Regions from separate parts of the Paenibacillus baimaensis genome, predicted to be linked through region 1. Evidence: riboswitches for the same ligand, from Rfam matches in the RefSeq annotation. Region 1 holds a riboswitch; the other holds the start of a gene.
What was found. A riboswitch is a leader RNA that binds a small molecule or an ion and turns the genes downstream of it on or off. The one in region 1 is predicted to bind thiamine pyrophosphate.
Positions count from the first base shown of each region.

Region 2: another riboswitch for thiamine pyrophosphate. It lies ahead of OB236_RS31080 (ECF transporter S component); the one in region 1 lies ahead of thiS (sulfur carrier protein ThiS).

Region 1 covers NZ_JAOQIO010000099.1:123-8,047, reverse strand. The annotation lists gene OB236_RS28805 (anti-sigma factor family protein) at 1-344, shown strand, start outside; gene OB236_RS28800 (hypothetical protein) at 379-1,005, shown strand; gene OB236_RS28795 (DUF4097 domain-containing protein) at 1,175-2,431, shown strand; gene OB236_RS28790 (Fur family transcriptional regulator) at 2,557-2,991, shown strand; gene OB236_RS28785 (glycosyl hydrolase family 18 protein) at 3,115-4,857, shown strand; gene OB236_RS28780 (DUF2614 family zinc ribbon-containing protein) at 4,970-5,311, opposite strand; gene OB236_RS28775 (nucleotidyltransferase-like protein) at 5,426-6,295, shown strand; TPP riboswitch at 6,365-6,497, shown strand; gene thiS (sulfur carrier protein ThiS) at 6,587-6,787, shown strand; gene OB236_RS28765 (thiazole synthase) at 6,885-7,658, shown strand.
Region 2 covers NZ_JAOQIO010000107.1:59,101-67,025, reverse strand. The annotation lists gene pdxR (MocR-like pyridoxine biosynthesis transcription factor PdxR) at 1-1,422, shown strand, start outside; gene asd (archaetidylserine decarboxylase) at 1,523-2,314, opposite strand; gene OB236_RS31090 (acetylxylan esterase) at 2,523-3,488, shown strand; gene OB236_RS31085 (hypothetical protein) at 3,686-4,456, shown strand; TPP riboswitch at 4,553-4,658, shown strand; gene OB236_RS31080 (ECF transporter S component) at 4,766-5,353, shown strand; gene OB236_RS31075 (ABC transporter ATP-binding protein) at 5,353-6,903, shown strand; gene OB236_RS31070 (energy-coupling factor transporter transmembrane component T family protein) at 6,961-7,770, shown strand; gene tenA (thiaminase II) at 7,815-7,925, shown strand, end outside.

The DNA.
Region 1 (7,925 bases):
TGGAGGAGCTTTTGAACGGAATGGATGTGCTGTCCCCTACCCCCGGATTGGAGGACAGGGTCATGCACAAGATTCGTGAACAATCCAAGGAGCATATTGACAATCTTGTACCGACATCGAGTCATCCCTGTAAGGCTGACCCAGCTAGTGCCCCAAGACGTCTTTGGCGGCCTGAGTTAATTAATGGGCTGATCGCTACAGCGGCAACCTATCTGTTCGTAAGCTCGGGTATTTTGGGTAGAATCATTTCTATTAATGCAGGTCAGTGGGGAGCGGGCATACAAAATACATTTACGGAGATCGGCAATACGGTTCAGCACCTATCGTTGTATCTGACTTCTTAACCCTAATATCTAATGAACGGAGGAATATACGAATATGGAAGAAAAAAACAATCAGTCTGCAGATCTGGACCTTGAAAAGGAAGAAGCCTTTTTAAAGGAGCGTATGGAGCGCTGGAATGCAACCAAGCACGAACCTCCTTATGACCCATTCCGCAAAGCACCTCGTAAAAATAAATTTGTGGCTGGTCTGCTTTCATTTCTGATTCCCGGCACCGGTCTGCTTTATTTGGGACTGATGCAGCGGGGAATGATGATTATGCTGCTGCTGATTATGAATATTTTTGCTATCGTGTTTTTTTCAACAAGCTCAAGCACCAGTATCCCGTTGATTGTGCTGTTCTCGTTATTTGTGCCAGTGATTTATTTTTACAATATTTTTGATGCGCTGCAGCAAACCGATAATGTGAATGGTCAATGGAACGGAGTATACTCCGACCCTTTGAATGATGCAGGCGACGAATTTAAACAGCCATTAAAAAAGCTGACTAAAGGCAGCCCGCTTGGTTACGTATTAGTTATTGGAGGTATTTTCCTATTTCTGATTAGCAGCAAACCGGCTTGGCTGAATCAAATTTTTGACATGCTGGGCTCATCAATCGGCGCGATTCTGTTAATAGTGATCGGTGTCTTTATGTTCTTGAAGGAATCCACCAAAAAATAATAGCATTCAGATCAAGTAAGATTGCCCAAGCAAGCTTGATGCTATGCTTACGAAGACAGTTTTGCTCTGCAAAACAAAGACTATGCTTACGATGCAAGTTTGCTAAAGCAAACAAGCATATGCTTACGAAGACAGTTTTGCTCTGCAAAACTTATAGGAGGTGTTAACCATGCGTAAAGCAGGACGTTATACAGCAGCGTTATTACTGATTGCAGTTGGCTCTGCTGTAATTATAGATAAGTATGCCAGCTTACACCTGACAGCACTTTTGGTGGAGTGGTGGCCGATACTGTTTATTTCGCTTGGTTTGGAGTACATTTTATTGAATATGAGATATGGCGAAAGCGATAAGCAGCTGCGGCTTGATCTTCGTGGAGTTGTATTTGCAGTGCTGATCTCTGCGGTAGTAATCGGTAGCACGAATACAGCTGCTTTGTTCCAAAACTGGACGGGCGCGTTCGACTTCGGGAAATCGTTTGTGACTTCCACGATGGGTGGTGAAGGTCGAAAATTTACAAAAGAAGCTGAGCTGATCTCGCTTCCATCGGACCTTGACCGCATATCTATCCATAACGAGAGCAACGGCAGTATTACAATCCAATCAGGGAGTGGCAGCCAGCTGCAGGTCGAAGCGACTGTTTATGTAGCTTTAGATGATGAGAAGGAAGCCGCTGAGATTGCTAATCAAACACAAGTCAAGCAAAGCTTTAGCGGGCATACACTTCAACTGGTTGCTGAAGGAGGAGAGTATGGCGGAGAATTTTGGTCGAGGAAGCGACCTGCAATTGATCTGGTCATAACGGTCCCGGCCCAACTTCAAGCCAATATGGACGTTGAATTGACCAATGGTCGTCTTAAAGCTGACCAGCTTGCACTCACAAAGCAGCTCAAAATCCGTACTACCAACGGAGAGATTCAACTGACGGGTATCGAAGCGGATATAGATTTGGAATCGACGAATGCTCAGGTTACAACCAACGCCACCAAGGGTCGTTTGAAGCTGAGTACAACGAATGGATCTATTGAAGCAGGCAATCACGAGGGGAATGCTGAGCTCGAGTCAACCAATGGTGAACTGCGATTAACAGGGGTAACAGGAGATATTAAAGCCTCAACAACGAATGGCAATATTAAAATTGTCGAAGCATTGCGATCTCTGAAGGCTGAAACGACCAATGGCGATCTGGAAATAACCAGCCATGCCGTCAATGGAGAATGGGATTTGGAAACGAATCATGGCAAGATGAATCTAGCCCTCCCATCCAATGGCGATTACAGAGTTAAAGGAGAGGCCAATAAAGGTAATATTCAGACCGCATTACCTTTGCAAGTTCGCAAGGATAACATAGAAGGCAGTATCGGCAATGGCAAAAATCTGATTAAATTGGATACCAAGGGATCGCTAACGATAACGGTGGCTAAATAAAAGCAATTCAATCAAAAAAGTAAGAGTTTCCAACGTTTTATATCAATCTGTACATTGACAAACAGCTTGAAACCCGCTTAAAATGAGGCGATAACCTTTTACTGAATGTTAGGCGGTGAGACAGCATGGATTCACGAATGGAGCAAGCGTTAACAAAGCTGAAGGCGACTGGCGTACGCATGACCCCTCAAAGACATGCAATTCTCGCCTATCTGCTGAATACCATGACACATCCGACAGCGGATGAGATTTACAAAGCCCTGGCACCACGTTACCCAAGTATGAGTGTGGCTACGGTCTATAACAATTTAAAAGTGTATATTGAGCTGGGACTTGTAAGAGAAATGACCTACGGTGATCATTCAAGCCGTTTTGATGCGGATATGTCCGACCATTATCATGCGCTGTGTGAAGAATGCGGCAAATTGGTCGATTTTGTTTATAAACCATTGAATGATTTGGAAATAACAGCCGGAGTGGAAACTGGCTTTTTGATCAAAAGCCATCGTGTAGAAGTATATGGATTATGTACCGACTGTGCAGCTGTACGACAGGTATAGGAAGATTACAAGACGACCAGCCGGATTTGCGGTATAATGGACGTGTCCCAAGCGCCTTGCTGGACAAGGGCCTTGGACGCGTTCTTTTTGTGTTGTCCATACCGTCATCATGGGAGTGAAGCGATGGAATCGGATTACTCGAACGACCTGTTGAAGCCAAGAAAATCAAAGAGGTTACGCTTTATTTTGTTATCATTACTAATTGTCATTGTATTAGGTGTAGGTTTTGGTTATTATTGGGCCAAATTCGTACCTACCGGTAAGCATGAGAAGCCTACATTTGCGGGACTGGTGAAGCCTATTTTTTATCAGGGTGAGATGCTGGAGAAGCCTGCCACGGGCAAGGAAGAGAGTCTCAAGCTGCCGTTTGACACGGTGAAGGAACTTATTGATCCAAGTATGATTCATGAATCAGAGAGCGAATCGACGATTATTACGACACAGGACAAAGTCATTCGTTTGAGAACAAGTCAATTAACGGGCATGTTGAATGAAAAACCATTTACACTGAAATTTCCATTGGAAAAAGTAGAGGGTACCCTGTATTTGCCGATGGAGCCCATCAAGCAGCTTTACCCTATTGAGCTTCGCGAATCACCCGAGACAGGTGCAGTTATCCTCGTTAAAGAAGGAGATACCCTGGAATGGGGTAAGACGGTAGCTTATCCGGATAAGCCTTCCAAAACCATTCCGATGCGTAAAGAGGCGGCCATTAAATCCCCGATCCTTGTAGATATTAAGCAGGGCGAATCGGTAATGATCTGGTCCGATGATAATCCTGAATGGTACCGTATACAACTTAGCAGCGGCTATATGGGGTATGTTAGCAAGGATCACTTGAAGCCTGACCGTAAGGAAACGCTGCCCAAACAAGTGCCTCCACCAAGCTTTGTCCCAGTCAAACCGATTACTGGCACAATCAACATGACATGGGAGCAGGTATTTAACAAAAATCCGGATACGACCAAGTTTCCCCCGATGCCTGGCCTGGATGTCGTCAGTCCAACCTGGTTCTCTCTGGAGGATGGGCAAGGTACGATCAAGAATATCGGGGACCCTGCTTATATCAAATGGGCACACGCTAACAACATTCAGGTTTGGGGACTGTTCAGCAATGGCTTTGAACCCAAACGCACGACAGAAGCTCTATCTACCTATGACAAAAGAATGAAAATGATCAAACAGCTGCTTAGCTATGCACAGCTTTATTCGCTTCAGGGGATCAACATTGATTTTGAGAATGTAAATCTGGATGACAAAGATGAACTGGTACAGTTTGTTCGTGAGATGGTTCCGCTCATGCATGAGCAGGGGCTTGTCGTGTCGATGGATGTAACTCCCAAATCAACCAATGAAATGTGGTCCATGTTCTATGATCGCAAAGCACTTATAGAATCACTTGATTATATGATGTTGATGGCTTACGACGAATTTTGGGCAAGCAGCCCGACCTCGGGCTCAGTGGCTTCGTTGCCATGGGTGGAAAAAAGTCTGACTCGAATGATGAGCGAAGATAAAATTCCAGCCTCCAAGCTGATTCTCGGTGTTCCCTTTTACACGCGTATTTGGACCGAGGAGCAGGTTAACGGTAAGACCAAGGTAAGCTCTCGATCCGTTTTTATGGAAGCTCAGCAGAGGATTATCAAAGAAAAGAACTTAACCCCCAAATTTCTGCCTGAAGCAGGGCAAAATTACGTGGAATATAAAGAAGACGGCAAGCTGAACCGGATTTGGATGGAGGACGAAGTATCCATGAAGGCAAGGGTTGATTTGGTGAAAAAATACCAATTGGCCGGAATTGCCTCCTGGCGCAGAGGCTATGAGCTTCCACCGATCTGGAGTTTGATTAATAATGCTTTGCAGTAAGTTCTGATCAAGATGCACGTATATAACAAAAAACCGACGTTTCAGTGCCCTTGAAGGCATTGAAGGTCGGTTTTTTTACGATTAAATCAGATGCAGCTTTGGGTGAGTTACCTTAAGCGTTAGCGTTAGGATCATGCTTGGGATCCAGAGAAAGAATCGTTTTACAAAACATGCAGCGATCGGTCTTACCCAGCATTTTGGTGGGCTTGCCGCATTCCGGACACTCGATGACGGTCGTACTGGTAGACATCATGCCCGCCCAGAAATAAACCGCCATACTCGCCAGCATCGCGATGGCACCGATAACCATGAAGATTCCCGCCATAATTTTGCCGGCAGTACCCCAATTGAATACAATTCCGGCCAAGCCGACAATCATGAGCAGCATACCGCCCATCGTCAACAATAAGCCCCATAATCTGAACTCGTTCACTTTACTTGATTTGAATTTCATGAATTCACATCTACTTTCGAATAAATTGTGAAAATTGTCACTTGGTGCATGCAGGAAACCGCCTACTTTTGTAGAAATATGTTGTATCATGAAATCTATTAGGAGGCTGCAGCGATGAATGCCATTAAGGAACAGCTGGTTGCCAGGCTCCGAGAGAATGAAGCAGTTACCAGTCTGCTGGCCGTAGACAATCCGTCTATTTTTTCAGCGGTAACCGATGGCTTTGATCTCCTGCTGCTTGTCATTTCGAATGAAGTCCAGAAAACCGATCAACAATATCATTATATAAAAGACAACCGCCGTATACAAGAACGTTGGATCAGCCCGTCAACATTAGACTATTTTATATTGCACGGAGAGCATCGCAATCTTATCTTCTGGATCTTAAAAGGAGAGATTCTTCTGGATCATAACCTGTATTTGGAAACCTTACGGCACCGGACGCTAGAATTCCCTATGGAATTGCGAGAGCATAAGCTGTTAATTGAGTTTTCAAAATTTTTAAGGAGATATTTGCAGAGCAAGGAATACATATTGGAGAATCATTCGCTGGATGCCTATAACAACATCTTAGAAGCACTCCACCACTGGGCGAGAATCGTCATTATCGAGGCAGGCATTCATCCTGAGGTAACAGTCTGGCGTCAGATCAAATCGATTAATCCCGGTGTATACAAGCTGTATGAAGAGCTGACCATGAGTAAGGAAACAATCAAGCAAAGGGTTCAACTGGTGCTGCTGGCGTGTGAGTTTTCAGTGATGTCCAAGATGGAGCGTTGCTGTAAAAGAGTTCTCGATCTGCTATCAAGCAGCACAGAGGCATGGAGCCTTCAGGAGCTTCAACAGTCTGAGGTGCTCTCCGATATCAAGCTGGAGCTGCCTTTGCTATTGAATAAGCTGGTCAAAAAGCAGCTGGCCAAGGAAGTCATCTATGCGATGGACGAGGATATTACATTATTGGAAATCCGTTACACGCATATTTAAACCACATATTATATATTGAGTTATTCAATGCGACAAATGTTCATTTTTTTGATATAATATCGATAATTGAATACCCACTGGGGGAGCCTCTGACGTTGAGGCTGAGATAAGGAAATACATTCCTTGACCCTTGGAACCTGATCGGCATGCGGCTAGCATGCTTCTGGATGATACCAGCGTAGGGAAGTGGACGAGCGCAGAGCCTGTTGTTATGGGTGTTAATTGCGAAGTCAACCAACCGATGCGGTTGGTTTTTTTGTTGATTTATGATCAGAAAGGCAGGTGTTTTATATGCTATTAACCATCAATGGGGAAGAGCGAGAGGTGGAACAGCTTTCAACGGTTGCCGAGCTGTTAACTCTGTTTAAGCTGGAACAAAAAATTCTGGTCATCGAATTGAATAGGGACATTGTTGACCGTGATGCTTATGCTAATACGCCTTTACAGGAAGGTGATAAGCTGGAAATCGTTCATTTTGTTGGCGGGGGCTAAATCCAATCTCCATACATAGGGTTACGAACTGGCATGTCTACTTTTTCTTGATAAGAAGTGTAAATAAATGTGAGCAATAACATTGGAGGAATAAGGTATGAGTGATGTATTAAAAATAGGGCCGTATGAGTTTAAATCCCGACTGTTGTTGGGAACTGGAAAATTTACAGATTTGGGCGTTCAAAATCTGGCTGTACAAGCTTCCGAAGCGGATGTTTTAACATTTGCTATCCGCAGGCTGCCCATCGATAACCCGGAAGCACCCAATTTTTTAGAAACACTTGACTTGAAAAAATTCACGCTGCTGCCTAACACCGCAGGTGCTTTTAGTGTAGAGGAAGCGGTTCGTATCGCCAAGCTTGCGAGAGCTACAGGTTTGTGTGACATGATTAAGGTTGAAGTTATCGGTGATCCGAGAACATTGCTGCCTGATCCAATAGGTACATTAGAGGCGACCAAAATTTTGGTGGATCTTGGTTTTATCGTATTGCCATACACATCCGATGATCCGATCTTGGCGCGAAAGCTTCAAGAAGCCGGTGCGGCTGCGGTTATGCCGGGTGCATCGCCAATTGGCTCCGGACAAGGAATCGTCAACCCTAACCAGCTGCGATTTATTATTGAGGAAGCCAAAGTCCCTGTTATTGTTGATGCTGGAATTGGCAGCCCATCAGATGCAGCTTTAGCAATGGAGCTCGGTGCTGATGGTGTGCTGCTTAATACAGCAGTTTCAGGTGCCCAGGACCCTGTACTCATGGCTGAAGCCTTCAAGTTAGCCGTTATTGCGGGTCGTAAAGGCTTCCTGGCCGGACGTATTGCCAAGAAGAGGTATGCTTCTGCCAGCAGCCCAATTGAAGGTATGATTGAATAATTAATCGCTACCTTTGAACATAATAAAGCTTGGGAGATTAGAGCGTTTGCGCTATGGATGGCAGGCTCTTTTCTCACCATAAACTTATTTTAGATTTAGTGCTTGACTTACAATCACAGTATATGATACATTACTTCTCGCCGCTAAAAACGGTACAAGCATTAACGAGCAAGTCGAGTGTTATGAAGTTTAGAAGAAAAAAATAACACTTGCATTGAATCGGGTTAGTGTGGTATATTAAGAAAGTCGCCGCTAAAATTAATTTAG
Region 2 (7,925 bases), on a different contig from region 1:
TTGTATCATTCATTAAGAGATTCAATCCTGGATGGAGTGCTGACTTACGAAACACGGCTTCCTTCGAGCCGGGAATTGGCAGCATTGTACGGATTGTCCAGAGGAACAGTCAATGTCGTTTACGATATGCTGAATGCAGAGGGTTACGTGCGAAGCGAGATAGGACGCGGGACCTTCGTTTCGATCCATTATGAACCGAAGTCCACTCCTGAGCGGCAAAGCCAAGTCTACGTACTGTCGGATTGGGGAAAACGGCTTATGTCGCAGCCAACAGGGGATGTCTCGTATGATTTGCCAGGTGTTGTAAAGCAAATTGATTTTCATTGGTTTGCACCGGATATTGGGTTATTTCCACAAGAAGAATGGAACCGACATCTCCATGCTGCAGCCAAGGAGTTAACGGGACAAGGAGTTATTCCACGTGCTGAACTGCAGGGAGACTATGAATTACGGAACAGCATCGCACAATATTTACGCAGGGCCCGGGGGATCGATAGTCATCCATCGCAAATTGTCATATTCAACGGTTCGATGCAGGCTATCGCGCTGACGGTTCAACTGTTGGTTAATCCCGGAGATCCTGTTATCGTAGAAAACCCGGGTTATTTGGGTATTCGGCGAGCTGTGCATACAGCAGGAGGTATTACCAAGACGATTTCTATGGACGGACAAGGAATTATTCCAGATGATTGGGAAGCCAAGCTGTTGTTTGTTACACCAAGCCGTCAGTTTCCTACAGGCGTTGTATTAAGCATGGAACGGAGACAGCAGCTTTTAAAATGGGCTTATGAGCAGGATGCGATTATTATCGAGGATGATTACGACAGCGAATTCCGTCACCGTGGCAAGTCATTGGAGCCACTTAAGGTATTGGATCGGGAGGATCGTGTCATCTACATCGGCAGCTTTAGTAAAACGCTCTTGAGCGGCATTCGAATCGGTTACGCAGTTATGCCTGCTTCTTTGGTGGAACCGATACGTAAAGCGAAGGCCTTATTTGAACCACGGCCTACCGGCTTACTGGAGCAGCGGACACTTGCAGCTTTTATGGGGAGCGGCAGCTACGAACGTCACTTACGCAGAATGAAGCGTGCTTACAGTCGCAAGTTCGAATGCCTGCAAAAATGGCTGTATATGCTGCTGTCCGGTCAATTCGCCTGGGTGGAGGGTGACGCAGGTCTGCATATTTTTGGATGGTGGCGCGGCAATGAACCGACCTATATCGAGTTTCGTGATCAATGTGCTCAAGCAGGTATCCGTTGGTCAGAGGTTAGTGTGCCTGTTCAGTTGACAGAAACTGAGGCAGAAGCAGAGAAAGTTAGCTATGGAGCTTATTTTAATTTCCCTCATTTATCGGAGGCAGACATCGAGTATGCGATCAAGAGGATGGAAGAGGTATGGAAGTCGATACAAACTGAATAGCTCGGAGTAAGGGCAATGCCCACTACCCCAAGCCAGGTAACTTTTATGAATGTTCTACTGAAAAAGGCTGATTGTGAGTAACCTGCGTAGACTTGTCGGTTTATGATTTGCGTTTAACGAAGCCCAGTATTTGTCCCATCTTGACTTTACTGCCGACCTGAAGGTCGGTGCGGCTTTCAAAGGTATCGGTTTCCATCAGAAGCACGACTGTGGAACCAAATTGAAAATAAGCGAGCTCATCACCACGTCCGGGTCGCTGCGGCAATGGAGAGACGTATTGAATGCTGCTGACATTCATCGCTCCAACCTTAACGACGGCAATTTCTCCGTCCTCATGCTGCATATACGTAATCAGTCTTTCATTACGACTTAATACTCGGCGCATTTGACGGAGACCAAACTCATTAACGGGATATACTTTGCCGGGAATGTGTTCTTTTTCAATAATATCACCCTCAATAGGGGTGTGAATTCTGTGGTAATCGGTTGGGCTGAGATAAAGCACAAAGTAAAAGCCATTCTTATAGCTGACCGCACGCGGCGAGAAATTAAGCATTTCATCGATCGTGTAATCTTGTCCCTTGACATTAAGAATTAATCCTTCGCTGATCGGTCCCATACCGGTAATGGCTGCATCCACCGGACTGACTACGATATGTGGAGACATATCAATCGGACGAAGGCCATTTTTTAATCTACGTGTGAAAAAGTCATTTAAAGACACATACTCGTTCCATGGCTTCTCTGCATCCTCCAACCGGATACCATAAATGCCGGCAAAGCGCGGGATAAGCTTGCGGCTTACTCTGGATTGAGCAAATGCTCCCGTTACCCGGGATATCGCTTTACGTGAATAGAGCTCTGTCAGTAAGCGAAAAAAAGATTTCATCATGAATGCAATTCACCTATTTCTTGTCGATTGGATACTAACGAATATCTTGACACATAACCTGCTGCAACGCAAGAAAAAAGAAGCTTTTTCTGAGGATGGCCGGAGGCTCCGGTATGGATAAAAATAGGTTGCGCGCCACCGAATAGTTGGTACAATAAGCAGGAGGATCATTCATTTAACCCATTATATTCAAGAGGAGCTGTTCCATTTGCCTAATGTAGATATGCCCTTATCCCAGCTTCAGGATTATAAGCCTGAGCTTACGAACGAGGCTGATTTTGACTTGTTTTGGGATAACGCCAAAGCGCTTTCAAATCAAAAGCCTCTTCATGCACAAGTAAATCTCGTGCAAGATCATCCATTGAAATCGATTTCGATATATGATGTGGTTTTTGATGGAGCGGATGGTACACCGATTCATGGTTGGTACGTAACTCCGAAGGGTGAACATCAACCCGGTTCACTGCCTGTCTTGGTCAAATATCATGGTTATTCGGGCAATCGCGGTTATCCGAACGAACTGCTGCAATGGGCTTCGATGGGAATGGCGGCTTTGGCGATTGACGTAAGAGGTCAGGGTGGCTTAACACCGGATAGGGCCGAATATCCCCAGGGAGGTATTCCGGGTTGGATGACCTTGGGCATACTGGATCCGGCTTCTTACTATTATAAGCAGGTGTATCTGGATTGTATTCGTGCTCTTGATTTCGTATGTTCACGCGAAGAGGTCGATGCCAGCCGAATTGTAGTATATGGGGGTAGTCAAGGTGGTGGGTTGGCACTCGCCGCAGCGGGACTGGATTCTCGTCCGAAGCTGGCGTTGCCTGTATTTCCTTTCCTAAGCCACTTCCGTCGTTCTGTAGAGATTCATGCTTCTGGACCTTATGTGGAAATCAAGAACTGGTTCCGTCGGTATGATCCTGAGCATCGACAGGAAGAACAGGTGTATAGAACGCTCAGCTACTTCGATGGTATGAATATGGCAAGCCGGATCAAGGCCAGAACCTTAATGGCGATAACCTTGCAGGATATCACATGCCCGCCTTCGACCTGCTTTGCTGCTTACAACCACTTGGCTGGTCCAAAGGAAGTTCGATTGTACCATGATTACGGACATGAGGGATTGCCTTTCCATGAAGAGGCAATGATGCGTTTCATAGAAGCTTATCTGTAAGTAAAATCAGTGAAATCACAGAGCCGTTCACTTCCAATTTGGAGGTGAACGGCTTTTAATATCCGGTTAGTCTCAAATTATACACATTTTCGACAAATTAATTCTAAAGTATTGTTTATATTTCTTTTTTATTAAGAAAAGCAGATTATAATGTTGTGAAGTAGGTCTTACTACATATAAAATAGGAGTGAAAAATGATGAAAAAAGTATTAAAGTTTCTAACGGTTTCCATTATGCTTTGGGCTTGTTTGCTTGGTATGTCTTCACTGGCATTTGCTGATGCAGCAATGGATTTTGAAATCACATCGGTAGCTTATGAGAACGGTGTCTTGACCGCAGTAGGTAATTTTAAGAACACAGGGGACAAAAGCATTGCAGATGTAACGAAAGTAGACGTTAAGATCATCCTTCACAACGATGCTGGTGATTCCAAAGAAGTAGCTAATCACTACTTTACAGACTTAAAGCTGAATATCAAACCAGGTGAAGCAGCTGAGTACACTTTGACTTTCTCTGATGTACCTGAGTACACAGATGCAACTTCATGGACTGCTGAAGAAGGCGAATGGGAATTTACATACTTTGATGATGCACCAGCGGTTACTCCAGCACCGGCAGAAGAAGCGGCAGCTCCTGCACCAGCGGCTGATACAGCACCGGCAGCGCTTGATTTCTCAGTACTTTCAGTGTTCTATGAAGATGGTAGTTTGAAAGCATCCGGTGTTTTCACAAACACTGGCGGTAAAAACATTGATGTTGTGCAAAAAGTAAGTGTGAAAATTATTCTTCATAATGATGCTGGTGATTCTAAAGAAGTAGCTAACCAATACTTTACAGATCTGCCTGTTCACTTGAAACCGGTAGAAATGAAAGAATACACACTGATTTTCACAGGCGTACCTGAATATACAGACGCAACTTCATGGACGGCTGAAGAAGGCGAATGGGAATACACCTACTTTGAATAAGCGTTTTTCGTAAAAAGTTGTACAGTGGACAAGCCTGAATGCGGGCTTGTCTTATTTTTTTGTCGTTGACATTTTGATCAAACCTGATAATATGAAGGTTGTCACTAGGGGAGCCATTTGGGCTGAGACTGAATCCATAGATTCTAAACCCTCTGAACCTGATCTGGATGAAACCAGCGTAGGGAAGTGGAGAGCACTCGAAGCGTGTAATGGATTCATACATGCAGACCACTTCCGATATGGGAGTGGTCTTTTTGGCGCTCACTTATCGGTTCAAACAGCCCCCATAATCGAAGGAGTGGGTATTATATGTCCAAAGGTTTAAAATTGACCGATATTCTGGTCACGGTCGTCATCTCTGTTGTCTTTGCGATCATTTACCGTCTGTGGGGAGATGTGTCCAATGTGGTGAAGCTCGCAGGCTTCCAGTTGGATCAGTTGATGTACGGCGTATGGTTTATGGCGGCTGTTGTTGCCTTTCTGATCATTCGTAAGCCGGGTGTAGCACTGCTTGCAGAAATTGCTGCAGCTTCCGGTGAGCTGATCGCGGGCTCTCAGTACGGAGTTGAAGCGTTAACCTATGGGATCGCTCAAGGGCTTGGTGCGGAATTGATCTTTCTACTGTTTGCTTATCGCCGTTTCTCGGTCACAGCGGCTTGCTTGGCTGGAGTAGCTTCGGCTATTGCATCGCTTGTGTTTGATGCTTTCAAAGGCTATTTGCTTGACCTTGAATCCTGGAATTTGATTTTGTACTTTGTATTTCGGATTATCGGGTCCATCTTCTTTACCGGACTGTGCTCGTACGGTCTTGTTAAGGCACTGGAGGCAACGGGTGTTACCCAACTGGTCCGTCCAGCCAGCCAGGCTGACTTCGATGCGCTGGAGCGTAAGCAATGATGGGCGTATGTGCCTCGGTCAAGGGCTTACGCTTGAAATTTGCAGGCAGCCCTTCCCTGCAGTTCGAGGATCTATCTGTTGAATTGTATACAGGGCAGAAGGTGCTGCTGCTGGGACCAAGCGGATGCGGTAAGTCTACATTGCTGCAGGTGCTTACAGGCTTAATTCCACAGGCAATTGAGATTCCGATGAAATGTGATGCTATCCAGATTCCATCCTCCTGGGGTTATGTGTTCCAAGATCCGGATACGCAGTTTTGTATGCCCTTTGTGGATGAAGAGATGGCTTTTGTACTGGAGAACCTGGGGGTGCCACGTGCAGATATGCCGCAGCTTATCCAGAGTGGACTCCGCGAGGTAGGGCTGAATTTTGAACAAAATCACGTAGCGATTGGCTCCATGTCGCAAGGGATGAAGCAGCGGTTGGCAATAGCGTCTGTACTGGCTTTAAAGCCGGAGGTGTTGTTTCTGGATGAGCCCACCTCACTGCTTGATCCAGAAGGAACCCGAGAAGTATGGGATACGATCAAAGCGGTCGGGCAGGACAAAACGATCATCATTGTCGAGCATAAAATTGATGAGATCATCGATTTTGTTGATCGTGTTATCTTGTTTAATAAGTATGGAGAGATATTGGCCGATGGTACTCCAACAATGATTTTTGCCGATTATCGAGTGGAGCTTCAGGAATATGGAATATGGTATCCTGGAGTATGGGAGCACTATTCGGATGAGCCATTATATAAGGAAATAGCCAGCAGACGAAGTGATGAACTGAGCAGTAGGACGGCGACCGCTGCAATGGCTGATACAGAGACGCTAGCCCTGCATAACTTCAATGGTTATCAAGGACGTCGGGTGACCAAGATCGCAGTCGCTGAGCTAAGCTTGACAGTCGGGGAATGGATTGCCGTTGTCGGTCATAATGGCGCAGGCAAAAGCACGCTGCTGCAGGCCATGATGCAATTGATCCCGACAAGCGGCAGCTACAGGCTGCTGGGTCAGCAGGTACGGGGCTTTAAAGATGTAGTAGAGACAGCGGCTTATGTATTCCAAAACCCGGAAATGCAATTCGTGACCAATTCGGTGATCGATGAAGCGTCATTTGGTTTTAAGCTTGATGGAAAAGCTGATTTCACAAGTAGAGCTGAAGCATTACTAGCTGAGTTTGATCTGTATGGTCAAAGAGCTCTTCATCCTTACCAGCTCTCACTTGGCCAAAAACGCAGGCTCAGCGTTGCCACTGCCATGTTCAAGGATCAGAAGCTGCTGCTTCTGGATGAACCGACGTTTGGGCAGGATGCTGCCAATACCTTCGCCATATTAGAGAAGCTGGAGGCATGGCGGCAAAAGGGAACGTCGATCATTATGGTCACCCACGATTTGGATATTGTCCGTTATTTTGCGACGCGTGTGTGGGTCGTGGATCATGGGAAGCTGACAGCAGATCTTAGCCCTGCAGACTATCTGAATTCAATTGCTGATAAGGATGACCGCTTGTATAAAGGGGCTGGCGACGAGGTTGAGCTTGTCGGAGAGGGCAGCTTGTAAGCGAAGGTTTATAAAGCTTGCTGTGTCCAGTGAAGGTTGATAAGGAAGTGGAATATTGTGCATCATACTTTGGATTTCAAGGAAACCTGGCTGCACCGTGTCAATCCCGGATTGAAGCTGCTGCTGTCGATTGCCATGTTTTTTGTAGTGCTGCTGACCGACAATATTAACGTACTGATTAATGTTACGGCCGTTCAATTGGTGCTGCTACTCTGCTGTACGGGTCACCCCATACGCAGGCTGCTGCTGCTATGTCTCCCATTTGGTCTGCTGTTTGTCTCCTCATCGATGTCGATGATGATGTTCGGTAAAGGAGACGCAGTGTGGCTACAATGGGGACTTATACGTGTGACCGAGGAAAGCTTTTTTCGTGGGGTGCATATCGGTTTAAAAACCGTCAACATGGCACTGAGCGGCTTGCTGTTTGCGTTAACGACCCGACCGGTTGCCTTGTTTTATTCGCTGATGCAGCAGTGCAAGCTGCCGGCCAAATATGCTTACAGCTTTATGGCGGCGCTGCGCCTCCTGCCGATGATGATCGGTGAGTTTCAAACGCTGCAGATGGCTATGAAGGTACGTGGCGTGAAGCGGCGCATGGGCTTGCGTGGTATATACGATACACTGAAGGTGTATGCCATTCCCATGCTGGCACAAAGTATTCGCCGTGCACAGCGGATTGCAGTAGCGATGGAGGCGAAGCGATTCTCGACGGTACGTCAGCGTACTTATTATTACCGTATCGGCTTTTCCGTCGCCGACTTGGGTTTGGTTCTCTATTTGGCGGTGATGCTGGGCGCTGCTTGGTATACGGGTCAGCACGCTCCTTATTTTCATATCGGTGATGTCAGATATCAAGTGAACGGATAATAAAGTTCGAGGATTAAGAAAACCAACACAAGGGGGTAATATCCATGAAGTTTAGTGATCAATTGCGTCAAGCTGTCGATGTAAGCTGGCAGGCCAGCTTTGAGCATCCTTTTGTACAAGGAATTGCCAATGGCACACTGCCGTTGTCCTGCTTC